2 regions of the Gallaecimonas pentaromativorans genome follow, and region 1 is predicted to be linked to the other one. Evidence: predicted binding sites of a transcription regulator. Region 1 holds the regulator's gene; the other holds the start of a gene.

Region 1 (15,331 bases):
CAGCTCGTCCAGGGCCAGGGCTTTGTCCGTGGGCAGCAGCTCGCTTTGTTCCCCCAGCACCACCAATTCTGCCTCGCGCAGGGTGGCGGCCAGAGACGCAATGAGTTTTTTGTCGAAAAACTCCGGCGCCTGGATGCCAAAGAGCGCCGAAAGTCGCTCGGCCACCGCCTGGGCGCGATTCTCAAGCTCGGCCCGGCCCAGCGGCTCTGGGCTTCGCAGCAGCGTCAGCACGATGGCGTAGCGCTGCAAGGACTCTTCGATAACCCCGCTTAGCAGCCACAGCTTGCGATAGCCCGGACGTTGGTGGCTGGCCGCCTGCCAACGCTCGCCATCAAGGCTCACCAGGCCTTGCTGCTCGAGGGCGCCAAGCAGCGCCTGGAGATGCTCGCCAAGGGCCGCTTCATCAATCCCCATAAAGAGCTCGGCTTTCAGCAGCGGATAAAGCGCCAGCACCTGCTCGCAAAGGGTATCAAGGCTTTTGGGGCCGTCCAGCAGCAGCCGCGCCACCAAAGAGGGCAGCATGTAAAGGTGCAGGATGTTGTTGCGGTAATAGGTCATGGCGATGGCCTGGGTTTCATCCAGGCTTATGAGCTCGCCAAGGCCGTCTTCGCTGACCTGGAATTTGTCGCCTTTGAGCACCTGCTCCAGCAGCGCCTTGCCGTCTTGCTCGGGCAGGGTGACATGAGCCGAGTAGGGTGCCTGGCGGGCCAGGGCCAGCAACAAGTCCAACTGGTTTTCCAGCACTTCCCGCGACAGGGCCCGGCGTTCGGCGCACAGCAGCGCCAGCGACACCAGGGTCACGCCGTTAAGGGCCGCCGCGTCGTTGATGCGGGTCAGCATTTCATCGCCCAGGCGGTTGACCAGAGGGGTCAGCCAACTGGGTTTGGCGTCGGCGTCACCGCTACTTTTGCGCCAGTCCGGCACCTGCTCGGTGAGGTACTGGGACAAGGCGATGGGCTGGCCAAAATTGACAAAGCCCTGGCCAAAATCCTGGCGCAGCGCCTTGATGGTGGATTTAAAGGCCTGCCAGCCCGACTCCTTCTCTTTGGAGTTGCCACGCAGCTCCTTGAGGTAGGAGCCTACTTCCATCACGTGTTCATAGCCGATGTACACCGGCACCAGGCTGATGGGGCGCTCGGAAGAGCGCAGCAAACTTTGCACCGTCATGGCCAACATGCCGGTTTTGGGCGGCAGCAGCCGGCCGGTGCGAGAGCGGCCGCCTTCGGTGAAATATTTCACCGAGTAGCCCTTTTGAAAGAGGCTGTAGAGGTACTCGCGGAACACCGTGGAATAGAGTTTGTTGCCCTTGAAGCTGCGGCGGATAAAAAAGGCGCCACCCCGACGGAACAGCGGCCCGGCTGGGAAGAAGTTGAGGTTGACCCCGGCGGCGATGTGCGGCGGCACCATGCCCTGCTGGTAAATCACGTAAGAGAGCAGCAGGTAGTCCATGTGGGAGCGGTGGCAGGGCACGAACACGATTTCGTTGCCGTCGTGGGCCAACTGGCGCACCACCTCGGCGTTGGACACCTTGATGCCCTTGTAGATGCGGTTCCAGATCCAGCCCAGCAGGCGGTCTAAAAAGCGGATAAAGCCGGGGGAGAACTTGGCGGCGATCTCCTGCAGGTACTGGTTGGCGCGCTGCTCGGCCTGGCCGAAATCTTCCTTGCGGGAGCGGGCTTCGTCTTCGATGGCCCTTTTCATGGGCTCGGTCTTGAGCAGGGCGGCCAGCATGGTTTCGCGGTCGGGCAGGCGCGGGCCTGTCATTACCAGGCGCTGGCGGGAAAAATGCACTCGCGCTACCCGGGCCAGCTTGTGGCTGAGGTTGTCGTCGCTGTCGTCGCGCTGGTCTAACAGATTGCGAAGGGACACCGGCCGGGCAAAGCGCACGAAGTTGTCACGGCCATAAAAGGCGATGATCAGCATTTTTCGCAGCCAGGAGGGGGAGTCGTAGTCAGACAGCATCGAGCCCAGCAGCGAGGGGTTTTCGTGACCCGGCTGGCGGCCCCAGAACAGGGAAACCGGCAGCAGCTGCACGTCTTGTTGGTTATCTTCCCGCAAGGGCTTGAGCAGCGCTTTAAGGGCGTCACGGAAGTTGCCGTGGCGGCGCTTGCGGGTCAGCAAGGTCACCGGTTTATCCATGAACAGGCAGCGGGGCACAGTTTGGCCAGCCAGTTGTAGCGGCGCGGCAGGGTCTGGCAGCCCCATGGCCAAGCACAAACGCCGCACCGCCAACAGATCGGACGCTGAAGCGGTTTTAAAGGCGTACACAATGGGCTTACTGGGGTCCAGGCCAAGCTCCTTGACGGGATCTTGCGGCACCAGTTTGCTTTTAACGGTCAGTGAAACAGGCCACTTGAGGGCCTTGAGTAGAAAACTCGGCAGCACGAATATGTCCCGGAGAAGTTTTTAGCCGGCCGGCTAGCTTAGCAGAAGTCTTTGTCAAAGTCTTTGCAGCCGGGGTAACCTTGGGACGCAGTCCATGGCTGGATCTTTGAATGGCAGAATCACCTTATCGCCCCCATCTGGCGGCCTTGGAACGGGTTGTTGCCCTGGGGGGCGGCCACGGCCTGGGGCGGATGCTCTCGGCGCTCAACTTTCTGGGCCCCCGCCTTACCGGCATCGTCACCACCACCGACAACGGCGGCTCCACGGGGCGCCTGCGCCGCTCGCACCACTGCATTGCCTGGGGCGATGTGCGCAACTGCATCAATCAGCTGGTCACCCAACCCTCCACCGGTAGCCGCCTTTTTGAATACCGCTTCGGCGCCGAAGGGGAACTGGGCGGCCATAACCTCGGTAACCTCATTCTGCTGGCCCTGGACGACCTCTGCGTGCGGCCGCTTGAAGCCATCAACCTGGTGCGCCAGGTGCTTAGGGTGAAATGCGAGTTGCTGCCCATGACCGAGAGCCCCGCCGACCTGCTGGCCCTTTGTGAAGAGGGCCTTGAGCACCTGGGCGAGCAGCGGGTAGATGGCCTTGAGCGCATGCCGCGCCAGCTGACCTTGTCGCCCAAGGTGGCGGCCACCAAGGAAGGGGTGGATGCGGTAAGAGAAGCCGATCTCTTGATTCTGGGGCCTGGCTCGTTTCTAACTTCGGTGCTGCCGCCGCTGCTGCTGCCGGAACTGGCCGGGGCCTTTCGGGCCAGCAAAGCGGTCAAGGTCTGGGTGGAAAACCTGGGGGTAGAACAAAGCCCGGTGCGCACGTTAACCCCCGGCCAGCGCTTGGCCTGGTTGCACCGGCAACTGGGTTTTAGCGCCGTCGACTGGGTGCTGGCCAGGCCTGGCCTTGACTGGCAGCAACTGCCGGCCGGTGTCAGGCGCCTGGAGATGCCGTTGGCGTCCGAGCAAATCTTCTATCGCCATGACCGCGACGCCCTGGCCAACGGCCTGGAGCGGATCCTCGCTGCCTGTTGATAACTCTGTGAGTAAAAATCCGGTGCCTGTGGGTTGGTGGCTGTGCAGGCCAAGCGCCTTGCCATCTCCAAAGAACTGGATATACTGACAGTTACTGTAAATAAACCCAGTTGAGGCATCCGATGCGCCCCCTTACTCCCCGCCAGCAACAGATCCTGGATCTGATCCGCGCCCGCATTTCGGAAAGCGGCATGCCCCCCACCCGTGCCGAGATTGCTCAGCAGCTGGGTTTTAAGTCTGCCAATGCCGCCGAAGAACACCTCAAGGCCCTGGCCAAAAAAGGGGTTATCGAAATTTTGGCCGGCACTTCCCGTGGCATTCGCCTACTGGATGACGACAGCGCCAACGACGAGCCGGGCCTGCCGCTGATTGGCCAGGTGGCTGCCGGTGAGCCCATTCTGGCGACCCAGCATATTGAGTCCCACTTCCAGATGGACCCGGAGCTGTTCCACCCCCGTGCCGACTTCCTGCTGCGGGTTAAGGGCGAGAGTATGAAAAACATCGGCATCATGGACGGCGACCTGCTGGCGGTGCACCGCACCAGCCAGGCCCGTAACGGCCAGGTGGTGGTGGCCAGGGTGGAAGATGATGTCACCGTAAAACGCTTGGACCAGCACGGCCACAGCCTGCGCCTGATTGCCGAGAACGACGATTTTGACGACATTCTGGTCGACCTTCGGGAGACGCCCGTTACCATCGAAGGCCTGGCCGTCGGGGTGATCCGTAACAGCCAGTTTTAAGGCGTAACGGCTTTTAGCAGAAGGCGGCAGGGGCATCCCCCTTGCCGCCTTCTTTGCATTTATTCCCCCACCAACTGGACGATAACCCTTTCTTGGATAAGGCTTAGTCTGACTATAAAAACATCAGCAGTTTTGCAGCGATACACACAATCACAACGATCCCGCCACTAATCGTCACTCTCCAAGGCGCTTGCTGGACGGGGTAGGGAAGGGCCGGCAAAGGACTGGGTCGTACCTGGGCAGGGCTCTCGCTTCTACTGACAGGAGCAGCAAGTGAGTAGCAGACGTCATCAGGCATTGGGGGCCTGGGCGGTGCTGGCCTGGTGCTGGCCATTCACTGCCTTGGCGGACGGATACAACATGACCCGCGGCGTTACGGACTTCAGCCAGCGGGTTTATGGTCTGCACATGACCATCTTCTGGATCTGCTGTGCCATCGGGGCCGTGGTCTTTGGCCTGTTGTTTTACAGCCTGATCCGCCACCGTAAATCCCGCGGCGCCAAAGCGGCCAACTTTCACGAGTCCACCCGGGTCGAGATCCTCTGGACGCTCATTCCCTTTGTCATCCTCATCGCCATGGCGGTACCGGCTACCAAAGCCCTGGTGGCAGGCGATGACGACGGCTCAGGCCCGGCCGATATCACGGTGCAGGTTACCGGCTCCCAATGGAAATGGCATTACCAGTACCTGGGCACCGATGTGGGTTTTTATTCGCTGCTGGCGACCCTGCCGGACCAGATAACCAACCGCCTGGACAAGGGCGACAACTACCTTCTCGAGGTGGACAGGCCCCTGGTGCTGCCCACCGACCGCAATATCCGTTTTGTGATCACCTCCGAAGACGTTATCCATTCTTGGTGGGTTCCGGCCTTTGCCGTGAAAAAAGACGCCGTCCCCGGCTTTATCAATCAGGTGCAGGCTCGCATCAAGGAGCCAGGGCTCTACCGGGGCCAATGCGCGGAGCTCTGCGGCAAGGACCACGGCTTCATGCCCATAGTGGTGATTGCCAAGACGCCGGCGGCCTTTGACGACTGGCTCAGTGCTGAGCAGGCCCGTCTGGCCGCCAAAAAGGCCGAAGAGCAAAAACTGCTGGCCATGAACCGCTCCCTGGACGAACTGATGCGCGACGGCAAAGCCCTTTACGAGGCGCGCTGCGCCATGTGCCACCAGCCCAATGGCGAAGGGCTGCCCGGGGCCATTCCGGCCCTTAAAGGCAGCGCCATCGCCACCGGTGATGTCCATGCCCACATCGATATCGTGCTCAATGGCAAAGCCGGCACCGCCATGCAGGCCTTTGGCAAACAGCTCAGCCTGTCGGAGCTGGCCGCCATCATCACCTATGAACGCAATGCCTGGGGGAACAGCACCGGTGACGCCGTACAGGCCGCCGACTTGCACCGTTTCCTCAGCGGCGACAACCCCTAGGAGGCACCAATGCAGGTCTCACGAGACATGGATGCCCCCAAGGGGCTCGACGCCGCCCAACATGAGGTGCATCACGGCCCGGCTAGTGGCCTGATGCGCTGGGTTACCACCACCAACCACAAGGACATCGGCAGCCTCTACCTGTGGTTCAGCTTTCTGATGTTCCTAACCGGCGGCTCTATGGCCATGGTGATCCGCGCCGAGCTATTCCAGCCGGGCTTGCAGTTGGTGGAGCCGCAGTTTTTCAACCAGATGACCACGGTGCATGGCCTGGTAATGGTGTTTGGCGCGGTGATGCCGGCCTTTGTGGGGCTGGCCAACTGGATGATCCCGATGATGATTGGCGCGCCGGACATGGCGCTGCCGAGGATGAACAACTGGAGCTTCTGGATTTTGCCCTTTGCCTTCGCCATTTTGCTGTCCAGCCTTTTTATGGAGGGCGGCGGGCCGGCTTTCGGCTGGACCTTCTATGCGCCGCTTTCCACCACCTACTCGGGTAATTCCACGGCGCTGTTCGTGTTCTCCATTCACATCATGGGCATCAGTTCGATCATGGGCGCCATCAATGTGATTGTGACCATCTTCAACTTGCGGGCGCCGGGCATGACCTGGATGAAACTGCCGCTGTTTGTGTGGACCTGGCTTATTACCGCCTTCTTGCTGATCGCGGTGATGCCGGTACTGGCCGGCGCCGTGACCATGGTGCTCACCGACAAGTATTTTGGCACCGATTTCTTCAACGCCGTGGGCGGTGGTGATCCGGTGATGTTCCAGCACATCTTCTGGTTCTTCGGCCACCCCGAGGTGTACATCATGATTTTGCCAAGTTTTGGCATTATCAGCGCCATCCTGCCCACCTTCGCCCGCAAGCGGCTGTTCGGCTACGCCAGCATGGTGTACGCCACTGCCAGCATTGCCGGGCTGAGTTTTGTGGTGTGGGCGCATCACATGTTCACCACCGGCATGCCGCTTTTTGGCGAACTGTTCTTCATGTATTGCACCATGCTGATCGCCGTACCCACCGGGGTGAAGGTGTTTAACTGGGTAGCCACCCTGTGGCGCGGCTCCATCAGTTTTGAAGTGCCGATGCTGTTTGCCCTGGCCTTTGTGGTGCTCTTTACCATCGGTGGCTTTTCCGGCTTGATGCTGGCCATCACCCCGGCCGATTTCCAATACCACGATACCTACTTCGTGGTAGCGCACTTCCACTACGTACTGGTGACCGGCGCCATCTTCTCGATCATGGCGGCAGCCTATTACTGGCTGCCAAAGTGGACAGGCCACATGTTCGACGAGGGCCTGGCCAAGCTGCATTTTTGGTGCTCGCTGGTGTCGGTGAACGTGCTGTTCTTTCCCATGCATTTTCTCGGGCTGGCCGGCATGCCAAGGCGGATCCCCGATTACGCCCTGCAATTTGCCGATTTGAACAAGATTGTCTCCATTGGCGGTTTTGCCTTCGGGCTCAGCCAGCTCATCTTCCTGTGGGTGGTGATCAAGTGCATCAAAGGCGGCACGCCGGCACCTGCCAAACCCTGGGAAGGAGCCGAGGGGCTCGAATGGGAAGTGCCGAGCCCAGCGCCCTACCACACCTTTGAAACCCCGCCGGAGATCAAACCATGACCGGCCAGGGCCATGGCCGGCTGACCAAACGCCTATTGCTGCTGGTGGCGCTGATGTTCGGTTTTGCCTTTGCCCTGGTGCCCCTTTACAACGTGTTTTGCCAGGTGACCGGTATCAACGGTAAAACCGGTGGCCCGGTGGCCGCCACTCTGGTGGAGCCAGAGGACAAAAACCGGCTCATTACCGTGCAGTTCGTGGCCTATATCAATGAGGGCCTGCCTTGGGAATTTCGTCCTGACGTTACCGAGGTCAAAGTTCACCCCGGCGAGCGAAAGCTGGTGCACTTCTACGCCAAAAACCGTGCCAGCGGCGATATTGTCGCTCAGGCGGTGCCCTCGGTGGCGCCGGGGCTGGGTGCTAAATATTTCCACAAGATTGAATGCTTTTGTTTCCACCAGCAGCACCTGGCACCTGGCCAGGAGGTGGAAATGCCGCTGCTGTTTTTCCTGGATACGGCGCTGCCGGATGACATCCAGACCCTGACCCTTTCCTACACCCTCTACAACCTCAGCGTGAGGGGCTCATCATGAAACACGAACACTACTATGTGCCCGCCAAATCCTATTGGCCGATCATGGGCGCCCTCGGCCTGTTCCTTATCGCTTTCGGGGCCGGGCATTTCGTGCCCCAGGTGACTAGCGGCCAACAAGGGGGTTACGGGGGCTGGCTGCTGCTGGCCGGGGTGCTGGTTATCATAGTGATGTGCTTTGGCTGGTTTGCGGCGGTTATCCGCGAGTCCATGGCTGGCCTCTATTCGGGGCAGATGGACCGCTCCTTTCGCCAGGGCATGAGCTGGTTCATTTTCTCGGAAGTGATGTTCTTCTGCGCTTTTTTCGGGGCGCTCTTCTATGCCCGGACCTTTGCCGTGCCTTGGCTGGGGGGCGGGTCCAACAACATCTTGACCCACCAGTTGCTGTGGCCCGATTTCAGCGGCACCTGGCCGGTGGCAACCACCCCGGGTGGTAAAAGCACCGAGGTGATGCCTTGGATGGGGCTACCGCTTTACAACACCCTGATTTTGCTCAGCTCATCGGTCACTGTGCATCTGGCGCACCTGTCTTTGGAGAAGGGCAACCGGTTGGCGCTCAAGTTGTGGCTGCTGGCCACCATATTGCTGGGCAGCTGCTTTTTGTATCTGCAAGGGGTCGAGTACATCCACGCCTACACCGAGATGGGGCTCAAGCTCGACGCCGGCATCTACGGCAACACCTTCTTTCTACTGACCGGTTTTCACGGCATGCACGTCACCTTGGGCACCTTGATGCTGCTGGTGATGTGGCTGCGGGTGCAGGCGGGGCATTTTTCGGCGCAAAAGCATTTCGGTTTCATGGCGGCCAGTTGGTACTGGCACTTTGTAGACGTGGTGTGGCTATGCCTGTTCCTGTTCGTGTACATCCTCTAGTAGGGGGTTGAATGCGGTTCGATAACGCCGAGCGCGATCAACACCACCACCAGCAACAGCACCAGGAAGGAGGCCAGCAGGCGCCGGCCAAGGAAGCGGCTCATCTGGCCCTGCTCGCCGTGGCGGAGCATGACAAAAAGCGCCCGAAACAGGTTCACCAGCACATACAGCACCAACCCCAGAATAAGCACCTTCACCAGCATGGGTTCTCCAAAAGTAAATGGTTGCCCTGGTTATTCACTGTGGCGCTGCTGGCGGTCTTTGGCAAATTGAGCCTCTGGCAATGGCAAAGGGCCGAGCAAAAAGCCGCACTGCTCAGCGAAGTGGCAAGCCGCCCGGTGCTGAGTCTGGAAGAGGCGCTAGCCAAAACCAACCCCGATTACTGGCCGGTCACAATGAAGGGGCGCTGGCTGCCCACCGCCATATTTTGGGACAACCGCACCCTCGATGGCCAAGTGGGCTATGACCTGCTGCAACCCTTCGCCACCAGCCGGGGCGTTTTCTTGATTGACCGGGGCTGGCTGGCCGGAGTTGCCCGCCGCGACCTGCTGCCCAGCGCTCCCTTGGCCCACGGCGAAGCCGCCATCACCGGGCGCTTGCGGCAAGTAGACCCCGGCTTCTCGCTCAAAGCCACCGCCCCCGAGAAGCTTGGCGGCGGTTACCGGGTGCAAAGCCCGGCCCCCGAAGCGCTGACCGAAAGCCTGGGCCTGCCTTTGCAAAAATGGGTGTTGAGCCAGGAGCCGAGCGGCTCGGGCTTTATCGCCCACTGGCCGCTGGTGGTAATGCCGCCGGAAAAACACCGCGCCTATTCCCTGCAATGGGCCAGCATGGCGTTGGCGCTGATGGTGGCCTTTGGCTGCTGGTTGCGGGCCGAGCACAGGAGGAAACATGAGTAAGCAAAAGACATTGCTGCTGGCCTTTTTGGCGCTCTTTATCCTGCCGGTAGCCTTGGCGCAGATGGCCTTTATGGGGGGCTGGCTGGCCGGTAGCCCTACGGTCAACAAGGGCGAGCTTATTAATCCGCCGCTCTCTGCCGCCGCGCTCTTTGCCAACGACCACCATTGGCGGCTGGTCTACGTGATGCCGCCAATCTGCCACCAGGCTTGCCATGAAAGCCTCTATATCCTCGGCCAAACCCACCTCGCCCTGGGCCGGGAGATGGACAGGGTGGTGCCGGTGGTCTTGGGCGCCGCTACGCTGCCTGCCGACACCGCGTCCGGCCTAGTGCAGGGCGGCCCGGGAGGCGCACCCCTTCAGCCCAATCGCCTATACATCGCCGACCCCAGGGGCTTTGTGATGCTGAGCTACCCTCCAGCCAGTGAGCGCCCCCAAACCCTGGCCCTTGGCAAGGACATGCTGACCGACCTCAAACGGCTCCTCAAGCATTCCCTGGTGGGCTGACCATGAAAACCCTGACCCGCATTGCGATAGCCCTGGCCCTGATGGTGATCGCCCTAGGCGCCTACACCCGGTTGACCGACGCTGGCCTTGGCTGCCCGGACTGGCCCGGTTGTTATGGCGCCCTGGTGGCGCCCTACACTGACCAGCACCTGGCCCATGCCGAGCAAGCCTTTCCCGGCGCCAAGATTGAGCTGCACAAAGCCTGGAACGAGATGGTGCACCGCTATTTTGCCGGTGCTCTGGCCCTTTGCATCGGCCTGCTGGCGGCGCTGGCCTTCTGGCGCTTCAAGGCTCAGCGCCCTTGGGTGGTGGCGCTGCTGGGCTTGCTGCTGTTCCAGGCCACCTTGGGGATGTTGACAGTCACCCTGAACCTGCGGCCGCTGGTGGTAACGGGGCATCTGCTGGGCGGCATGGCCACCCTGGCGCTCTTGTGGTGGCTGGCCCTGCGCTTGGGCCCGGCCCCTGCTCGTCCCCGTGCGCCTTTTTATTTGCGTTGGCTGGCGGTTGTCGCCGCCTTGGTGGTGGTGGGGCAAATCGCCCTTGGGGGTTGGACCGCCGCCAACTACGCTTCCCTTGCCTGCACCCAGTTGCCGGTGTGCGAGGGGGATTGGTGGAGCCGCCTGCATCCCGAAGCGGCCTTCAACCTGCTCTCGCCTCCGGCCGACAATTACCAATACGGGGTGCTGGGTTACGAGGCGCGCATGACCATCCATGTCGCCCACCGCTTTGGGGCGATGGTGACGTCGGCGCTGCTTATCTTGTTGGCCTCCGGGTTGTGGCGGCGGGGGCAAAAAGTCATGGCGCTGGGCCTGGCGGCGCTGCTTGGCGTACAACTTTGTCTGGGCCTGGCCAACGTGGTGCTGAGCGTGCCGCTGGCGGTAGCGCTGGCCCATAACCTGGTGGCGCTGCTGCTGTTTTTGTTGCTGCTCACCCTCAATCACGGCTTGTGGAGTGGATATGAAGTCACTGAGCCTGTTGGCCGCCGGGCATTGGCCCTGGCGGGATTTTCTGGCCATCACCAAACCTCGGGTGGTGATGCTGCTGTTACTTACCGCCCTGGTGGGCATGATCCTGGCCCAAGACAGCTGGCCAAATCCCTGGTTGGTTATCAACGGCCTGATGGGCATCGGCCAGGTGTCAGCCGGAGCCGCCGCCATCAACCACATCCTCGATCAACATATCGACCATAAAATGGCCCGCACCCGGATGCGGCCTCTGGTGCAAGGCCGGTTAAGCCAGGGCCAGGCCTGGGTTTTTGCCGTGGCGGTGATTGCCCTAGGGCTGATGCAGCTGGCACTTTGGGTCAATGGCCTCACCGCTTTGCTGACCTTTGCCGCCATGGTGGGCTACGCGGTGATTTACACGGTGTTTTTAAAACGCATGACCCCGCAGAACATCGTGATCGGCGGCCTGGCTGGTGCCATGCCGCCGCTGCTGGGCTGGACCGCCGTCACCAACAGCATGGACGCCAACGCCTGGCTGCTGGTGCTGATCATCTTCGCCTGGACGCCGCCTCACTTCTGGGCCCTGGCCATCGCCCGGTGCAACGATTACCAGCGGGCCGGTATCCCCATGCTGCCAGTGACCCACGGTATCGAGTACACCAAAACCTGTGTGCTGCTCTACACCTTGTTGCTGCAAGCCTTGCTGTTGCTGCCCTACCTGACCGGCATGAGCGGCCTCTTGTACCTGGCCGCCGCCTTGGTGCTGGGCGGCTGGTTTATCTGGCACGCCGCCAGGCTCAAATGGTGGGACGGCCCCGGCCAGGCCATGCGCACCTTCAGGGTCAGTATTTGGCAACTGATGTTATTGTTTGTGGTATTGCTGGTGGACCATGGAGTGGCCTGATGAAAGCGGTGTTGAGCCTGGTGTTGGCCTTGGCCTTTTGTGCCGGGCTGGGATTGTATTTTTGGATAATCACCCCGCCCCATGTGGAAGCGCTGTGGTACCAGCCGGCCCGCCAGTTGAGCCCCTTTGAGCTCAGTGACCAACGCGGCCAGCCCTTCACCCAGGAAAACCTCAAAGGCCATTGGAGCTTGCTGTTCCTGGGTTACACCAGCTGCCCCGATGTCTGCCCCGCCACCTTGAGCCGGCTGTCAGCCAGTTACCCCCAACTGGAAGAGGCGGCCGGTGCGCCGGTGCAGGTGCTGTTTTTAAGTGCCGATCCGGGCCGAGACAGCACCGAAAAACTGGCCGCCTACATCCACTTTTTTCGCCCGGAATTTATCGCCCTGCGCGCAGAGTCTGCGGTGCTCGAACCCTTTACCCGCCAGTTGGGGCTGATGTATCGGCAAAGTGCCAATGGCGATATCAGCCACTCCGCCGGTATGGTGCTTATCAATCCTCAGGGCCAGTTGGAGGCCATGTTCCGGCCCGCCGAGGGTAACCTGCCGTTGGTGGACACCCGCCAGCTTGTTGCCGACTTGGCGGTGATAAGCCACCACTAGAGCCCTTTGCTCACCACCACTCCCAGCCGTTTGCCCAGGCGCTGCAAGTTGGCCCTGTCCAGGTTGAGGGCCCGGGCGGCGCCGGCCCAGCTGTGGTCATTGGCCAGCAGCGCTTCGCGGATCAATTGGCGCTGGTAATCCTCCACCGCCAGCCGAAGGTCAGCCTGAGCTGTGCCAGGAGGTGGCGCTGTGGGCAGCGGAGCTGGACCAACCGGTTCCAAGGCGCAGTGGCCGGGGGCTAGGGTCAGCACCCCATGGCGGCCCTGCTCGCGGATGGCGTTGAGGGCGGCCCGGCTGATGCAGTGCTCCAGCTCCCGCACATTGCCTGGCCAGTCGTAACGCATCAGCAAATCTTGAGTAGCCTGGGCCAGCTTGAGCTGCGCCAGGCCGAGCTTGCGGCGGGTGTTCTCCAAAAAGAACCCGGCCAACAGCAGAATATCGCCGCCCCTTTCTCGCAGCGGCGGCACCAAAATGGGGTAAACGCTGAGGCGATGGTAGAGGTCGGCCCGAAAACGCCCGGCCGCCACTTCGGTTTTCAGATCGCGGTTGGTGGCGGCGATCACCCGCACGTCCACCTGGCGCACTTTATCCTGGCCCACCGGTTGGATCTCGCCACTTTGTAGGGCCCGCAGTAGCTTGCTCTGGGTGCCGGGGCTCAGCTCGCCCACTTCGTCCAGAAACAGGGTGCCGCCGTCGGCCAGCAGAAATTTCCCCGGCCGGGCGCTGTCGGCGCCGGTGAAGGCGCCCTTGGTGTGGCCAAAAAGCTCGCTTTCAATCAGTTGCTCGGGCAATGCGGCGCAATTGAGGTGCACCAATGGCGCCCCTTTCCTGGCCGATTGGGCGTGCAGGGTACGGGCCACCAGCTCCTTGCCGACCCCGGTTTCCCCCAGCACCAGCACCGTGAAATCCGAGGGCGCCACTAGCGCCAGCTCTTGCTTGAGGGCCAGCATTGGCAGGCTGTCTCCCAGCAGGGAGTTGCCGCCTTGGGCCATGGCATCGAGGGTGAGGGTCTGCATCACCTGGGTGTTGTGCTGGGCCTGGCGCTCCAGGGCATCAAGCTGGATGGCGGCCTTGAGGGTGGCGGCGGCCAGCGCCGACACCATGTCCAGGGTGCGTTCACCGATGTGGTCGAATACCCCTGGCGTGAGGCTGTCGAAGGTCAAAAAACCCAGCAGCTGGCTGTCGACAAAAAGCGGCAACCCCATGCAGGCATGAATGGGAATGGCGCTGTCGTCGTTAAGCAACAGGCCGTCGTAAGGGTCGGGCAGGGGGCTGTCGGCGGGAAAGCGCACCGGCTTTTGCGCCTCGGCCATGGCCGCAAAGCGCGGGTGCTCGCCAACGGCAAAGCGCCGGCCCCGGGTGTCGGGGCTCAGCCCCTGAATGGCCAGGGGAATGGCATGGGGAGTGCGGTAGGCCAGCAAGGCGATGGCGTCGCAGGGAATGGCCTTTCTGAGCGCGGTGAGCAGGCGGTCAAAACGGTCATCGTTGGTGAGGCTGCTGGCAAGGTCGAGGGCGATTTCCAGCAGCAGGTGTTGGCCGGGTTCAGGCATGAGTCAATATGACTCCATGGTGCGAAAAAGACAGCCTAAAGTGTGAGTCATAATGACTCGATATGACAAGGCGTATTTTGTAACGCATTGATATGTATGGTGATGCTGATATGGCACGGCCCTTGTAATAGCTAAGGCAGTTAATGTCCTTTCAAGGAGCCACCTGATGTTAAGCGCCCAGACCATTGCCCGCGTTAAAGCCACTATTCCGGTCCTTGCCAGCGCCGGCCCGGCTGTTACCCAGCATTTTTATCAGCGCATGTTTGCGCACAACCCTGAGCTTAAGGACGTATTCAATCTCTCCAACCAGCGCTCAGGGCGCCAACCGGCGGCGCTCTTTGCCGCTGTGGCCGCCTACGCCCAGCACATTGAAAACCCACAAGTGCTGGCGGCGGCGGTGGAGCGCATTGCCCAGAAGCACACCAGCTTTGTGGTCAAACCCGAGCAATACGCCATCGTCGGTAAGCACCTGCTGGCGACCTTGCAGGAGCTGGCCCCCGACACTTTCGACAGTGACACCACCGCCGCTTGGGCCGAGGCTTACCAGTTTCTAGCCGGGATCTTTATCGACCGTGAAGGCACCCTCTATGCCCAGCACAAGGCCGCCGAGGGCGGTTGGGAAGGAGAAAGGGCTTTCCGCCTGGCTGCCAAGGTGGCGGAATCTGAAAAAGTGACCAGCTTCTACTTTGAGCCGGCCGATGGCGGCGCGGTAATGGCCTTTGAACCCGGCCAATACATCGGTATCAAGGTCAAACCCAGCCAGGGCGACTACCAGGAAATTCGCCAGTACAGCCTGTCAGCGGCGTCTAACGGCAAGGGTTATCGCATCAGCGTAAAGCGTGAAGACCAAGGGCTGGTATCCAACTTCTTGCACGATGAGCTGGCCGTGGGGGATGAAGTGGCCCTGATGCCGCCAGCGGGGGATTTTTTCCTCGATACCCAAAGCCAGGCGCCGGTGGTGTTGGTGTCTGCCGGGGTGGGTCTGACGCCGATGATGAGCATGCTCGAAACCCTTGCCCAGCAGCAACCCGGGCGGGTGGTGCAGTTTCTTCATGCCTGCGAAAACCAAATCCAGCACAGCTTTAAGGCTCGCCAGCAGGAACTGGCCAAGGCCCATGGCGTGCCCCTTCGCTACTGGTATAACGACCAGCACGGCTTGATGGATCTGGCCCCCATCCGCTATGAGCTGCCTCTGGCCGATGGCCTCTTTTATCTCTGCGGCCCCATCGGCTTTATGGCGGCCATCAAGGGCCAGCTGCTGGCCCTGGGGGTGAGCGGCGAGCGCATCCATTACGAGGCCTTCGGCCCCCACGCCGAGCTGTAACTGCGGCAA
Region 2 (15,331 bases), on a different contig from region 1:
AAGAGGACTTCAACTCCTACGCCACCCACCGAGGCGATCACCTCACCGCCCAGCGCGCCACCTTTGCCAATCCCAAGCTCATCAACGAGATGGCGGTAGTGGACGGCACCGTAAAACAAGGTTCCCTGGCGCGCCTGGAACCTGAAGGCCAGGTGATGCGGATGTGGGAGGCCATCGAGGCCTACATGGCCCGGCGCCAACCCCTTTGCATCATCGCTGGCGCCGATTACGGCCAAGGCTCAAGCCGCGACTGGGCAGCCAAAGGGGTGCGGTTGGCTGGGGTTGAGGCCATCGTGGCCGAAGGCTTTGAGCGCATTCACCGCACTAACCTGATTGGCATGGGGGTCTTGCCGCTGCAATTTACAGACGGCACCGACCGCCACAGCCTGGGCATCGATGGCACCGAGACTTTTGATGTTAAAGGCATTCCTGCCCCCGGCGCCGAGCTGACGTTGGTGGTGCACCGCCAAAACGGCGAGCGCCTCGAAGCGCCGGTAACCTGCCGCCTCGATACCCTCGAAGAGGAGTCTATTTACCAGGCGGGCGGGGTGCTGCAGCGCTTTGCCCAGGATTTTTTGGACGCCAATAACTGATCATCCCCTTAAGCCGCCAGGGAAGGCGGCTTTCCTTTTTTTACGGGGCTCTTTTTGCCGGGCAGCCGGTGTGGAGTGATGTAATGAGTAAACCGCAAATCAAAATTCTGGCTACCTACATGCGCGGCGGCACCTCCAAGGGGGTGTTTTTTCGCTTAAACGACTTGCCCCCTGCCGCCCGTGAGCCGGGCCCGGCCCGAGACAAGCTGCTGCTGCGGGTGCTGGGTAGCCCTGACCCTTACGGCAAACAGATTGATGGCCTGGGTAACGCCAGCTCCAGCACCTCTAAGGCGGTTATCCTCAGTAAAAGCCAAAGGCCGGGCCACCATGTGGATTACCTCTTTGGCCAGGTGGCTATCGACAAGCCCTTTGTGGATTGGAGCGGTAACTGCGGCAACCTCTCGGCAGCGGTGGGCGCCTTTGCCATTCACAGCGGTTTGGTGGACAGCGCCTTACTGCCACAAAACGGCCATGCCGACATTCATATCTGGCAGCAAAACATCGGCAAAACCATCATCGCCCGGGTACCCATCAGCGGGGGCCAAGTCCAGGAGACCGGCGATTTTGAGCTAGACGGTGTCACCTTCCCGGCCGCAGAGCTGCCGCTGACCTTTGTTGACCCGGCTGACGATGAAGGGGCGCTGTTTCCCACCGCAAACCTTGTTGACAAACTGGAGGTACCCGGCCTTGGCAGCCTTGACGCCACCCTGATTAACGCCGGCATTCCCACCATCTTTGTGCGCGCCGGTGACCTCGGCTACCGGGGCACCGAGCTGCAAGGGGATATCAATGGCGATAAAGCCGCTTTGGCCCGCCTAGAAGCGCTACGCACCGCCGGGGCCCTCAAGATGGGGCTTATCAAAACTCCACAAGAAGCGGCCACGCGCCAGCACACCCCGAAAGTCGCCTTTGTGGCGCCTCCCACTAGCTATAACGCGTCGAGCGGTAAAACCGTGGCCGGCGACAGCATTGCCCTTTGTGTCAGGGCCATGTCCATGGGCCAGCTGCACCACGCCATGATGGGCACTGCTGCTGTCGCCATAGCCACCGCGGCGGCTATTCCCGGCACCTTGGTGAGCGAAGCGGCCGGCGGCGCCGCTAATCGCCTTCGCTTTGGCCACCCCTCTGGCACCTTGCTGGTGGGCGCCAAGGCAGGGCAAGACGCCAGTGGCAACTGGCAGGTACAAGACGTGTCCATGAGCCGTAGCGCCCGCATCATCATGGAAGGCTGGGTGAGGGTGCCCGAGGAATGCTTTTAACCCGGCGTAAAGCGGGGCGTTCATCAGCCTCTCATAAAGCTTTGCAATACTGCCCCTGTCCTCTGAATTTCGGCGTGACCTGACCGAGGAAATGATTTACTGTTCATTCATACAGTAAATCAGGAGTCGTTATGGCCGTCGTTATTCAATACGTCGTAGTACGCAAGGGGATAGAGAAGATGACCTTTACCAGCAAACAGGAAGCAGATGCCTATGACAAGCTGCTCGACAGCGCCGATCTGTTGGCCGACCTGCTGGAAAAAGGCCCCGTGACCTTGAGTGAAGAGCACCGGGAGCAACTGGGGTTGTTCCTTGCTACCGAAAAGGATGCGCTGCTGGCGGCCCTTAAAGGCAAGCCGGCAGCAACCAAACCGAAAAAGGAGAGCCCATGAAAGTAGCAGCGTTGGCCATGGTGCTGGCGGCAGCCAGCCCACTGACCATGGCCATGGACCGTTACGTAGCGGTGCAGGGCGAGGCGAGCCGCGCCGTGGCGCCGGATGAAGTCAGCTTTACCGTGTCCTTTAGCAGCGAAGGCGAGCAGTCTGATGAGCTACTAAAAGACATCGAAGCCAAAGCCAAGCCGTTTTTGGCCGCCATTAAAAAGATCGGCGTAGCCGACAAAGACATTCAGGGCACCCGCTTTGACGTGTCCCCGCGCTATGTAGACGGCAAAGCCGCCGGCCTTCGCGCTCAGCAAAGCTACCGGGTAACGGTGCACGACTTTGACCTTTACCCCAAGGCGCTGAAAGTGGCGGTGGACGCCCACAGCGACGGTATCGGCCAGGTGCAGCTGGCTTATTCTGGGCAAGACAAGCTCTATCGTGAACTGCTGGCCCAAGCGGTAGTGGATGCCAAGAGTAAAGCGGCGCTGCTGGCCAATGCCGGTGGCACCAGCCTGGGTAAGATGGTGAGTGTGGACGAGCAGGGCGGTGGCCGGGCGCCGGTGGTGTACATGCGCGCCGCCGCGATGGAATCGGGCCCGATGCAAACCCCAGGCACCATTGATGTCAGCGCCAGCGTGTCAGCCCGATTTGCGATTAAAGACTGACCGCCCGGCTCTAAAATAGCGCCTTAGGCCCTGTCTGGCGCATCCTTAACTGGACAGGGCCAAGCTTCCTACGTTATACCGACAGTTCGAATTTAAGGCCCTAAGGGCAAAACCAAAAATCTATGAGCAATAAAGCCGCTTTTTATACCGAAATAACCCAGATGGCATTGGGTCTTATCGACGGTGAACCGGATCTTATCGCTAACCTGGCCAACATCAGCGCCTTGCTGAATGAACACCTTGATGACCTTAACTGGGTTGGCTTCTACCTGCTCCAGGGCGATACCCTGGTGCTGGGGCCGTTCCAGGGTAAGGCTGCCTGTGTGCGTATCGAGGTGGGTAAAGGGGTGTGCGGAACCGCCGTCGCCCAAAAGGCCACCCAGCGAGTGGACGATGTTCACGCCTTCCCTGGTCATATCGCCTGTGATGGCGCTTCCAACGCCGAGATAGTCGTGCCCCTGGTGGTCAACGGCGCCATTATCGGCGTGCTGGATATAGATTCCCCTTCATTCAGTCGCTTTGATGCCGATGACGAAGCCGGGCTTAATGCATTCGTCAAGGCGCTGGGCGATGCCCTCAGCAACACTGGTAAATAAGCTGCCTGACCTTTTAGAATAAGCCGCTGCGCAGGTTTTAAGGCCCTGCGTGTCTGGCAAAGGAATACTCATGGAACAAACTGAAAGTTCGTCAAAACTCCCCGATACCAAGGCAGTACTTGCCTTTCTGGCTGAGACGTTCCCGCAATGCTTTACCCTCAAGGGCGAAGCCAAACCGCTGAAAATCGGTATTTTTCAAGACTTGGCCGAGCGCCTAGATAGCGACGAGCGGGTCTCCAAGACCCAGCTGCGCATGGCGCTGCGCCACTACACCAACGCCTGGCGCTACCTGCGTAGCGTCAAAGCCGGTGTAGCGCGGGTGGATCTGGACGGCGCCGATAGCATCGCCGTTACCGACAGCGAAGCCGAGCACGCCCAAACCAGCCTGCATGAGTCCATGCGTAAGGCCGGTGTCGATCCGGACAAAAAGCCCCAGCGCAAACCCAATGATAAAAAGGCGCCGCGTAAACCGGCTGCTAGCGCCAAGCCCAAACCCCGCCAGGCACCGCGCCTGGACATCAACGCCCTGAAAGTGGGTGACGATGTGCGGGTGGTTGGGGGCCAGCGCCCTCTGCCTGGTACTGTGGTAGCCGTTGATAAGGATTCTGTGCAGGTTCAGCTGGTTACCGGCATGGTAATGCATGTAAAGGGCGAGCACTTGATCGCCGCCAAGGGAGAGTAACGGATGGTAAAGGTGATTCGACTGGCCGCGTTGACCGCGGCCATGGTGTCCACGTTCAGCTATGCGGTGGCACCCACCCTCGGTGAAGATGCGCTGCCCAAGTTGGCACCAGAAGCACAGCACGCGACAGAGACCAAGCGGATCACCACTTTGCTGCGCCGCTCCCACTACAAGCATTTCTCGCTGGACGACAAACTGTCCGGCGAGATCCTCGACCGCTACCTAAAAGATCTCGACTACAACCGCAGCATCTTTTTGCAAAGTGACATCGACGGTTTTAAAAAGCGGTACGCCACCCAAATCGATAACGACCTTATCGACGGTGACAACAGCTGGGCCTACGCCATCTACGACCTTGGCATGAAGCGCCGCTACCAGCGCTTTGCCTATGCCTTGTCGCTGCTGGATAACCCCATGGGCTTTGATACCGAAGACAAATATGTCTACGACCGTACCGAAGCCCCCTGGCCCAAGGACGAGGCCGAGCTTAACGAAATTTGGCGCGAGCGCGTCAAATACGACGAGCTCAACTTGAGCCTGACCGGCAAAAAATGGGACGAAATCAAAGACACCCTGACCAAGCGTTACAATAACGCCATCAAGCGTCTTAGCCAGTCCCAGAGCGAGGATGTCTACCAGTTGGCCATGAATGCCTTTGCCAACCAGGTAGAGCCCCACACCAGCTATATGTCTCCCCGTAGCGCCGAGCGTTTTGACGTGGAGATGAACCTGCAACTGGAAGGCATTGGCGCGGTATTGCAGTCCATCGACGACTACACCGTGATCGCCTCTTTGGTTAAAGGTGGCCCGGCCGATAAATCCGGCGAGCTTAAGCCCGAGGACAAAATCATTGCCGTAGGGCAGGGCAGCAAGGGCGAGATGACCGACGTGGTCGGCATGCGCCTTGACGACGTGGTCGAGCTTATCAAGGGCAAAAAAGGCTCCAAGGTGCGCCTGGAAGTGCTGCCTGGTGGCTCGGTCTCAGCCAAGCCCAAGACCGTTGTCATTGAGCGTGACAAGGTGCGCCTGGAAGACCGCGCCGCCAAGGGCGAGGTTTACACCATTCCCTACGGCGAATACAAAGGCCAGAAGGTGGGCGTGATTAACGTGCCGAGCTTCTATGTGGGCCTGTCTGCCGACGTGAAAAAAGAAATCGCCAAACTGAAGAAAGACAAGGTTGGCACCATTATCATGGACCTTCGCGGTAACGGCGGCGGCGCGTTGACCGAAGCCTCGGCCCTGACCGGCCTCTTTATCGACGAAGGCCCGGTGGTGCAGGTGCGTAGCGCCAATGGCCGGGTGGATGTGGAAGGCGATTCCGACGGCGAAGTGGCCTACAGCGGCCCGCTGACGGTGCTGATTGACCGTTACAGCGCCTCTGCGTCGGAGATTTTCTCGGCGGCGCTGCAAGACTACGGCCGCGCCCTTATCATCGGCCAGAACTCCTACGGTAAAGGCACAGTGCAGCAGCATCGTGGCCTTGGCCGCCTGTACGACATGTTTGACAACAAGCTGGGCTTTATCCAGTACACTATTGCCAAGTTCTACCGCATCAATGGCGGCAGCACCCAGCACAAAGGGGTGGAGCCGGATGTCCTGCTGCCCCCGGAAATCGACCCGGATAAAGTAGGCGAGAGCACCAACGACAACTCACTGCCCTGGGATCAGATCCCCCCGGCCGATTACCAGCCGCTGGCCATGGTCAGCCACACCGCCGAGCTGCAAAAACTGCACGACGCGCGCATGGCCAAAGATCCCCGCTACGCTTATATCCTTGATGACATTAAGGAATATAACGCCCACAAAGCGGACAAGACGGTGTCTTTGAATAAAGCCGACCGGGAAAAGGAACGTAAGGACGACGAAGCCAAACGCCTGGAGCGCATCAACTCCTGGGCCACCTTTGAAGGCAAGCCGACTTACAAGACCCTGGACGACGTGCCCAAGGACTTCGAGCTTCCCGATGTGGATCTGGCTGAAGCCGCCCGCATCACTCTCGACTACGTCAAAGTCGATGACTTAGCTAAAAAATGAGATAAGGCCCCGATTTTGGGGCCTTTTTTTTTCTGGCTGCTCTGTTAGGGTTTTAACGAACAATAACAACAAGGACGGCCAATGCAGCAAACCAACAGCAAAAAAGGCGGGACTACCCGCTGGTCGAACCGCTTCGCCTATATCCTCGCCGCCACCGGCGCCGCCGTGGGCCTTGGCAATATCTGGAAGTTTCCCTACATCACCGGTGAGAACGGCGGCGGCGCCTTTGTGCTGGTGTACCTCATTTGTATCCTGCTCATTGGCATACCGGTGATGATGGCGGAAGTGGCCATCGGCAAATACGGGCGCCGCACTCCCGGCAAATCCACCAGCGAAGTGGCCAAAGCCTCCGGCAAACCGGCCTTTTGGGGCTTTGTGGGCTGGATGGGGGTGATAAGCGGCTACCTTATCTTGTCCTTTTATGTGGTTATTACCGGCTGGGGCTTGGCTTATATCTTCAAAGCCGGGGCAGGGGACTTTGGCAATGGCGACCCGGCGGCGGTGCAGGCACTGTTCAAAGGGCTGACCTCTAACGGCTGGGCGCTGCTGGGCTGGACCAGCTTGGTGGTCCTTGGCACGGTGCTGGTGATAGGCAAAGGCGTTAAAGCCGGCCTGGAGCGAGCGGTATCGACCCTGATGCCCATTTTGTTTTTGCTGCTGCTGGTGCTGGCCGGTTACGCCGCCAGTGAAGGGGATTTTGCGGCGGCCCTGCACTTCATGTTTGACCCGGATTTTTCCAAACTCACCATCAACGGCGTGGTGGTGGCCCTGGGCCATTCCTTTTTCACTTTGAGTCTGGCCTCGGGGATCATGATCATGTACGGCGCCTACCTGCCAGAAGGGGTGTCCATCGCCAAAAGCTCACTGTGGATAGCCTTTTTCGACACCTTAGTTGCGCTCATCGCCGGCATGGCCATTTACCCCATCGTCTTTGCCCACCACCTGGCGCCGGGGGCCGGCCCGGGGCTTATCTTTCAGACCCTGCCCATCGCCTTTGGCCAGATGCCGGGCGGGCGCCTGGTGGGGGTGTTGTTTTTCATCATGCTGGTGTTTGCCGCCTTTACCTCGGCGCTGGCGCTGATTGAATCGTCGGTAGCCTGGCTAGTGGAAAAACGCGGCTTTAGCCGCTGGGGCGCCGCCATCACCGCCGGTTTGGGGATTTGGCTGCTGTCTCTTGGCACCATCGCCTCGGTGGCAGAGCTGCCCATCGCCCAGTTTGCCGGCACCGATTTCTTCTCCGCGCTTGATTACCTGACCGCCAATATCCTGCTGCCCATCGGCGGCCTGGCCATTGCCGTCTTTACCGGTTGGGTGGCCAATAAATCCTTGATAGCCGACATGATTGACGCCCCGGCGGTGTTCAAGAGCTGGTACCCGGTCATCAAATTCCTGGCGCCTGTCGCCATCTTGCTGGTGTTCCTGCAACTTGTTGGGATCATCAACCTGTAGTCAGGGCGGCCCCTGCCGCCTTTTATAAAGAGAGCCCGATGAAAGCCGAAATAAAAGCGCCTTCCTTGCTGGACGCCATCATCCCGGTGGTGGTCCTTATTGCCTTGCTGGCAGCGTCGGTGACGCTGTTCCATGACGATTCCTCCTACGGCCCCAACCAGATAGCGCTGCTGCTCTCTGCCATGGTGGCCGCCATCATTGCCCTTAAAAACGGCCACCAGTGGCACGACATTGAAAAGGGCATCATCAAGGGCATCAGTATTTCCCTGGGCGCCGTGCTCATCCTGCTGGCAGTGGGCGCTCTTATCGGCACCTGGCTGCTGGCCGGCACCGTGCCGAGTCTGATTTACTTTGGCCTGAAAATATTAAACCCGTCGATTTTCTATGCCGCCACCTGCCTTATCTGCGCTGTGGTGTCCCTGGCTATTGGCTCGAGCTGGACTACCGCCGCCACCATTGGCGTGGCGCTGATGGGGGTGGCCGGGGGCCTTGGCCTGTCGCCGGCCGCCACCGCCGGCGCCGTGGTCTCCGGCGCCTACTTTGGCGATAAAATCTCGCCGCTGTCTGAAACCACCAACCTGGCACCAGCGGTGGCTGGCTCGGATTTGTTCTCCCACATTCGCCATATGATGTGGACCACGGTGCCGTCTTTTGTACTGGCGCTCATTATCTTCATGCTGCTGGGCCTTGGCAGCCAAGGCGACGCCTCCAGCGAGCGCATCGATGCCATCCTTACCGGCCTTACTCAGAACTTTGATATCTCGGCTTGGCACCTGGTGCCGCTGGTGGCCTTGCTGGTGATGGCCATGCGCAAGATGCCCGCCTTCCCGGCGGTGTTCATTGGCGCGCTGCTGGGGGGCGTGTGGGCGCTGTTATTCCAGGGCGAGCTGGTGCATCGCCTAGGGGGCGAGGGGCTGGTGGCCAGCCTTAAGCTGGTGTGGACCACCCTTTTTAACGGTATCAGCATCGAAACCGGCAATGCCACCCTCGATAAGCTCCTCTCCGGCGGCGGCATGAGCTCCATGCTCAATACCGTTTGGCTTATCATGTGCGCCATGAGCTTTGGCGCGGTGATGGAGCGCACCGGGCTGCTGACCCGCCTTATTCGCGGCCTGCTAGGGGCGGCCAAAAGCGCCGGTAGCCTGATTGCCGCTACCATCGCCACCTGTATCGGCTGCAATATCCTCACCGCCGACCAATACATGGCTATCGTCATGCCCGGCAGAATGTTCAAGGAAGAGTACGAGCGGCGCGGCCTGGCGCCGGTTAACTTATCTCGCTCCCTCGAAGATGGCGGCACCATTACCTCGCCTCTGGTACCCTGGAATACCTGCGGCGCGTACATGCATTCTGTTCTGCATGTTTCCCCGGCGGACTATATCTTTTATGCTTTGTTCAATCTCATCAACCCGGTACTGGCGGTGATATACGCCTACCTGGGTGTCAAGATCCTCAGGCTCAGTCCCCCTGCCGCGGGACCTGCGCAGTAACCTGTTCCAAGCCCGGCATTGCCGGGCTTTCCTTTCAAAGGAGTAGGCATGGCCAACAAGCCGGTAAAACGATTGGCGGATTACAAAGCCCCCGCATTTCTCATCAGCGCTCTCGACCTCACCTTTGAGCTGCACGATACCCAAACCCGGGTCACCGCCGTCAGTACCTTGACCAAGAACGGCACCGACCCCTTGCTGCGCCTGGACGGCGAGCAGCTGGAGCTGGTGTCAGTAGAGCTGGACGGCAAAGCCGTTACCCCCCGTTTTGAAGAAGGCCAACTGGTGATTGAGGTGGCAAAAGACAGCGCCACCTTGAAAATCGTCACCCAGATTGACCCCACCGCCAATACCGCCCTTGAGGGGCTGTATCGCTCCGGCGGCGCTTTTTGTACCCAGTGCGAGGCCGAAGGCTTTCGCCGCATCACCTATTTTCTCGATCGCCCGGACGTGCTGGCCGTCTACACCACCAAGGTAATAGCCGATAAAGCGCAGTATCCGCAGCTCTTGTCCAACGGCAATCTGGTGGAGAGCGGCGAGCTCGAAGGTGGCCGCCACTTTGCCACCTGGCACGACCCGCACCCCAAGCCTTGTTATCTCTTTGCCCTGGTAGCCGGGGATTTTGACCTGTTGGAAGACAGCTTTACCACCGCCAGTGGCCGCGACGTGCTGCTGCAAATCTTCGTGGATAAGGGCAGGCGAGTGCAGGCCCGCCACGCCATGGAGGCGCTGAAATTCTCCATGAAGTGGGACGAAGACACCTACGGCCTCGAGTACGACCTCGACCGGTTCATGATTGTGGCGGTGGATTTCTTCAACATGGGCGCCATGGAAAACAAAGGCCTTAACATCTTCAACGCCAAGTACGTGCTGGCCGATGACGACACCGCCACCGATCAGGACTTTGACAACATCGCCGCCATCATCGCCCACGAGTACTTCCACAACTGGACCGGCAACCGGGTAACCTGCCGCGACTGGTTCCAGCTCAGCCTCAAAGAAGGCCTGACGGTATTTCGCGACCAGCAGTTCAGCAGCGACTGGGCCGGCTCCAGCGCCACCCGCATCAAGGAAGCCCAGGTGATCCGCACCTTGCAGTTTGCCGAAGACGCGGGCCCCATGAGCCACCCCATCCGCCCCTTAGAAGTGGCGGAGATGAACAACTTTTACACCGTGACCGTGTACAACAAGGGCGCCGAAGTTATCCGCATGCTAAATGGCCTCTTGGGTAAGGCGGGTTTTCGGGCTGGCATGGATCTCTACTTCAAGCGCCACGACGGCCAGGCGGTGACCTGCGACGACTTTGTGGACGCCATGGCCGACGCCAACGACGTGGATCTCAGCCGCTTCAAAGGCTGGTATCGCCAGTCTGGCACCCCGGTGCTGACGGTAAGAGAAATTTGGGAAAACGGCCACTACGGCCTCAAGCTCAGCCAGTTGACCCCGCCCACCAGCGATCAGGCCGAAAAAGGCCCGCTGCCGCTGCCTTTTGCCATCGAGCTCTTGGGCCACGGCAAGGACGTGTTGCAGCTGCAAGACGCCGAGCAGACCTTTGCCCTTGGTCAGTTTGATGAAAAGCCCATTCTCGCGCCCCTGTGCGGCTTCTCGGCGCCGGTAAAATTGGTGTTTGAGCAGTCCGACGACGAACTGGCGGCCCTGATGGAAAAGGCCAGCGACGGCTTTGTGCGGGTGGACGCCGCCGAGCGGCTGTTGCAGCGGCTGGTGGCTGCCTGGCTGCAAGGGCAAGAGCACCCGGCCCTGGAGCTGTGGCTGCGTTCCTTGCACGGCATTGCCACCCGGCCTTTGACCGACGCCTTCCTGGACGCCGAGCTCTTTAAGGTGCCGTCGGTGAACGCCATGCAAGGCTGGTTTGAGCAAATCGACTTGGACGGCCTGGTGGCAGCTCGCCAGCGCCTTCGCAGCCAAGTGCGCGAGCGGCTCTTTGCGGTGCTGCACGACCGTTACCAGATGGTCAAGGACGTCAAAGAGAAGGGCGCCCGCGCCCTTACCAACAGCCTGCTGACCTTGCTGGCCGAGCCCTTGGAGCAAGGGGTGTTTGACCGCTACCAGCAAGCCCGCAATATGACCGAGCGCCAAGGCGCCCTGGCCGCCGCGGTGGCAGGGGATCTGGCCAATAGCGACGCTCTTCTTGCCGATTTTGCCGAGCGTTTTGAGGATAACCCCCAGGTGATGGACAAGTGGCTGATGCTGCAAGGCCAGCGCAGCGGCGCCCTTAAACGCATGGGTAAAGTGATGGAGCACAGCGCCTTTAACTGGAACAATCCCAACCGCACCCGCGCCCTTATCGGCACCTTTATCGCCACCAACCCCGAGTGCCACACCGAGGCCGGTTACCAATGGCTTAGCGAGGTGCTGCCAAAGCTTGACGCCATCAACCCCCAGGCCACGGCCAGGATGGTGGGGCCCTTGCTGCAATGGCGCCGTTTTGACCAAAAACGTCGCCAGGGCCTGGAAGCGCTGCTCAAAGGCCTGCAAACCCCGCACACCTCGGCCGACCTTGGCGAGTTGCTGGGCAAAGCCCTTAAAGGCTAAGGATGCGTCAGTTCACCCTGACGGTGGATTTTGACTACGGTCCCTTGGAGGCCGCCTACCGGCGGCCCGATACCCGTATTCTGCTGCGCGCCGACGGCGGCCAATTGCTGTCGGTGCCGTTTCGCCACCTGCGCCCTTATGTCACCCTGGCTGGGCTGCACGGGCGCTTTGCCCTGGAGCTCGGGCCAAACAACGACGTAGTCCGTTTTTACGCCCTGCCTTAGCCTTTGATACCTTTTTGCCATTACCGCCGTTAATGGCACTTTGACGTGAGCGTAAACCTTCCCTGGCAAGGGCACGCCAGCCCTTGTTTTTACTGGCCTGGAAGTGAGGTCAAACCAGTGCTTTGGCAACCGGCATTTTTGCTGGACGCCCCTCGCAACCTGCTGTGGAAAGGCATAGAATTGTTCGTGCTTTCAAGCATTACCGCTTGGCGGTCGCTTGATACTAGGCAACCCAATTCCACTCACATCACGGGGTAAGCGGATTTTCCGCTTTGCAGTACCTAAGGGAAGAGAGTCACATGGCACTGATAGACGGTCATTCGTCCGTACTGCTTGATAACGTTTGCAAACTCATTGATTCCAAAGTTCCTTCCGATCGCGCCCCGCTCATCACCAGCTTTGTCCAGAAGATCTATGGCACCATGTCGGTGGACGACTTTTCCGGTCGTAACGATGCCGACCTCTATGGCGCCGCCTTAAGCCTCTGGAATGCCTTGAATAAGAAAAAGGTCGGTGAGAGCTATATCCGCGTCTTTAATCCGGAAGTGAGCCGTGACGGCTGGCAGTCGAGCCACACCATCATCGAAATCGTCCACGACGATATGCCGTTCCTGGTGGACTCCATTCGCATGGCCCTTAGCCGCCATGCCATTACCTCGCACCTGATGCTGCACATTCCGCTGGCCTTTGCCCGGGACAAGCACAGCCAGGTGACGGCGCTGCGCCGCTTGTCAGAGCAAAAGAAAAGCGACAAGGCCGAGACGGTGTTCCTCATCGAGGTGGACCGCCTGACCGAGCAGAAGGTGATAGACAACCTCACCGACGAGCTGCGGGTGGTGCTGGCCGATGTCACCCTGGCGGTGACCGATTGGCAACCCATGCAAGAGCGCATGGACGAGGTTATCGGCCGCATTGAAAACACCCAACTGCCGGTAGAACAAGAAGAAAGGGCAGAGGTGGACGCCTTCTTAAAGTGGGTGAACGACCACAACTTTACCCTGATGGGCTATCGCTATTACGCCATCGAGCCGGTCAAGGGCGACTATGAGCTGCGCCCGCAAATCGACTCCAGCCTCGGCCTGATGCGCGCGTCCAAAGAAGTGCACAAGCGCAGCCTCTCGGCCCTTGGCGAAAGCGCCTGGGAAGAAGCCTTAAGCCCACATCTGCTGGTGCTCACCAAAACCAACTCCAAATCCCGGGTGCATCGCCCCGCTTATATCGACTACATCGGTATCAAGCGCTTTGACGCTGACGGCAATGTGGTGGGCGAAGACCGCTTTATCGGCCTGTACGCCTCCAGCGTCTATAACAACTCGGCCATGCAAATTCCGATGATCCGCAAGAAATTGCAGCGGGTGCTGGAAAACTCCGGTTTTGCCACCGGCAGCCACGCCTACAAGGCGCTGATGAACATCCTGGAAACCTATCCGCGCGATGAGCTTATCCAGGCCAAGGAAGAAGAGCTGATGCAAGTCGGCCTTGGCGTGCTGCAGATGCAGGAGCGGGACCGTACCCGGCTCTTTATCCGCAAGGATGTCTTTGGCCGTTACTACTCCTGCATGGTGTATGTGACCAAAGAGCGGTACAACACCCAGCTGCGGATCGCCACCCAGCGCATCCTGGCCCAGGCCCTGGGCTCCTCAGAGGAAGTGGAATTTACCACTTATTTTTCCGAATCCGCCCTGTGCCGCACCCATTATCTGGTGCGGGTCAAGGACGCTGACAAAGATATCAACGTGAAAGAGATAGAAGCGAACCTCATCGAAGCGGCCCGCAGCTGGGAAGACAAGCTGGAAGCGGCCTTGTTGTCTATCCACGGCGAAGCCAACGGCAAAAAGCTGGCCCGTAAATACGTGCAGGCCTTCCCCCGTTCCTACAAGGAAGAAGTGCTGCCCAGCACCGCCGCCGTCGACATCGCCCAGCTCGAAGCCCTGAGCGAAGAGCACCAGCTTGGCATGCTGTTCTACCGCCCGCAGGAATTTCGTAACCCGCGCCTGGTGAAACTCAAGCTGTTCCATATGGACCAGCCGATTTACTTGTCCGACGTGATGCCGATGCTCGAAAACATGGGCCTTCGCATCATCGGCGAGCGCCCTTGCGAAGTGCGCACCAGTGACGGCAAGCCGTATTGGGTGCTGGATTTCTACATGGAGCTGACCGGCGCCAAGGAGCTGAACCTCGAAGAGAGCCAGCACCGTTTCCAAGACGCCTTTGCCAAGGTGTGGAGCGGCGACTTCGAAGACGACGGCTTTAACAAACTGGTTTTGGGCTCAGGCCTGACTGGCCGCGAAGTGGTTATCCTGCGCGCCTTTGCCAAGTACATGCGCCAGATTGGCTCTTCTTTCAGCCAGTCTTACATCGAAGAAACCCTGGTGCGTTACCCGCATCTGGCACAGATGCTGGTGCAGCTTTTTACCAAGCGTTTCGACCCCAAAAAGCCGGCGGCCGAAAAGACCCTGGAAAAACTGGTTGGCCAAATCAACGAGGAGCTGGATCAAGTCTCCAACCTCGATGACGACCGTATCATCCGCTCCTACGTGGAGCTTATCAGCGCCACATTGCGCACCAACTTCTTCCAAAAGAGCAAGGACGGCAACGAGAAGCCGTACATCTCCTTCAAGATGAAGCCGGACATGATCTCCGACATGCCGCTGCCGTTGCCGGCCTTTGAGATCTTCGTCTACAGCCCGCGGGTTGAAGGTGTGCATCTGCGTGGTGGCAAGGTGGCCCGTGGCGGCCTGCGTTGGTCTGACCGCCGCGAAGACTTCCGCACCGAGGTATTGGGCCTGGTAAAAGCCCAGCAGGTGAAGAACACCGTTATCGTCCCTGTGGGCGCCAAAGGCGGCTTTGTCTGTAAAAAGCTGCCCACCACCGGTGGCCGCGAAGCCTTCCTCAACGAAGGCAAAGAGTGCTACCGCACCTTTATCCGCGCGCTGTTGGACATCACCGACAACATTGTCGGCGGCGACATCGTGCCGCCGGTTGACGTGGTGCGCCACGACGAAGACGACCCTTATCTCGTGGTAGCGGCCGACAAAGGCACTGCCACTTTCTCCGACATTGCCAACGGCATTGCCGAAGAATACGGCCACTGGCTGGGTGACGCCTTTGCCTCTGGCGGCTCCGTGGGGTACGACCACAAGAAAATGGGTATCACTGCCCGTGGCGGCTGGGAGTCGGTCAAGCGCCACTTCCGGGAAATGGGTATCGACTGCCAAACCACCGACTTTACCGCTACCGGTATCGGTGACATGGCCGGCGATGTGTTTGGTAACGGCATGCTGCTGTCCAAGCACACCCGCCTGCTGGCCGCCTTTAACCACATGCACATCTTCATCGACCCGGAGCCGGATGCCGCTTTGAGCTTTGCCGAGCGCGAGCGCCTCTTTAACCTGCCCACCAGCAC

What was found. Region 1 encodes LexA, which represses DNA repair genes until DNA is damaged. Its sites were predicted from a motif close to TNCTGTATGTACATACAGNA; they were not measured.
Region 2: a site for LexA is predicted at 1,950-1,969, ahead of EDC28_RS08955 (YebG family protein). Genes of this name have one in related genera too.

What each region holds. Positions count from the first base shown of each region.
Region 1 covers NZ_RJUL01000011.1:116,217-131,547, forward strand. Annotated here, with positions in the region: gene plsB (glycerol-3-phosphate 1-O-acyltransferase PlsB) at 1-2,385, opposite strand, end outside; gene yvcK (uridine diphosphate-N-acetylglucosamine-binding protein YvcK) at 2,496-3,413, shown strand; gene lexA (transcriptional repressor LexA) at 3,536-4,153, shown strand; gene coxB (cytochrome c oxidase subunit II) at 4,427-5,578, shown strand; gene ctaD (cytochrome c oxidase subunit I) at 5,588-7,198, shown strand; gene EDC28_RS17805 (cytochrome c oxidase assembly protein) at 7,195-7,728, shown strand; gene EDC28_RS17810 (cytochrome c oxidase subunit 3) at 7,725-8,600, shown strand; gene EDC28_RS20195 (DUF2909 family protein) at 8,597-8,803, opposite strand; gene EDC28_RS17815 (SURF1 family protein) at 8,825-9,496, shown strand; gene EDC28_RS17820 (hypothetical protein) at 9,489-10,001, shown strand; partial or broken gene EDC28_RS17825 (COX15/CtaA family protein) at 10,004-10,915, shown strand; gene cyoE (heme o synthase) at 10,959-11,849, shown strand; gene EDC28_RS17835 (SCO family protein) at 11,849-12,448, shown strand; gene norR (nitric oxide reductase transcriptional regulator NorR) at 12,445-13,998, opposite strand; gene hmpA (NO-inducible flavohemoprotein) at 14,165-15,322, shown strand.
Region 2 covers NZ_RJUL01000004.1:184,853-200,183, reverse strand. Annotated here, with positions in the region: gene acnD (Fe/S-dependent 2-methylisocitrate dehydratase AcnD) at 1-593, shown strand, start outside; gene prpF (2-methylaconitate cis-trans isomerase PrpF) at 677-1,852, shown strand; gene EDC28_RS08955 (YebG family protein) at 1,984-2,244, shown strand; gene EDC28_RS08950 (SIMPL domain-containing protein) at 2,241-2,900, shown strand; gene EDC28_RS08945 (GAF domain-containing protein) at 3,023-3,496, shown strand; gene proQ (RNA chaperone ProQ) at 3,567-4,178, shown strand; gene prc (carboxy terminal-processing peptidase) at 4,182-6,212, shown strand; gene EDC28_RS08930 (sodium-dependent transporter) at 6,294-7,661, shown strand; gene nhaC (Na+/H+ antiporter NhaC) at 7,700-9,151, shown strand; gene pepN (aminopeptidase N) at 9,200-11,701, shown strand; gene EDC28_RS08915 (DUF2835 family protein) at 11,704-11,925, shown strand; gene EDC28_RS08910 (NAD-glutamate dehydrogenase) at 12,225-15,331, shown strand, end outside.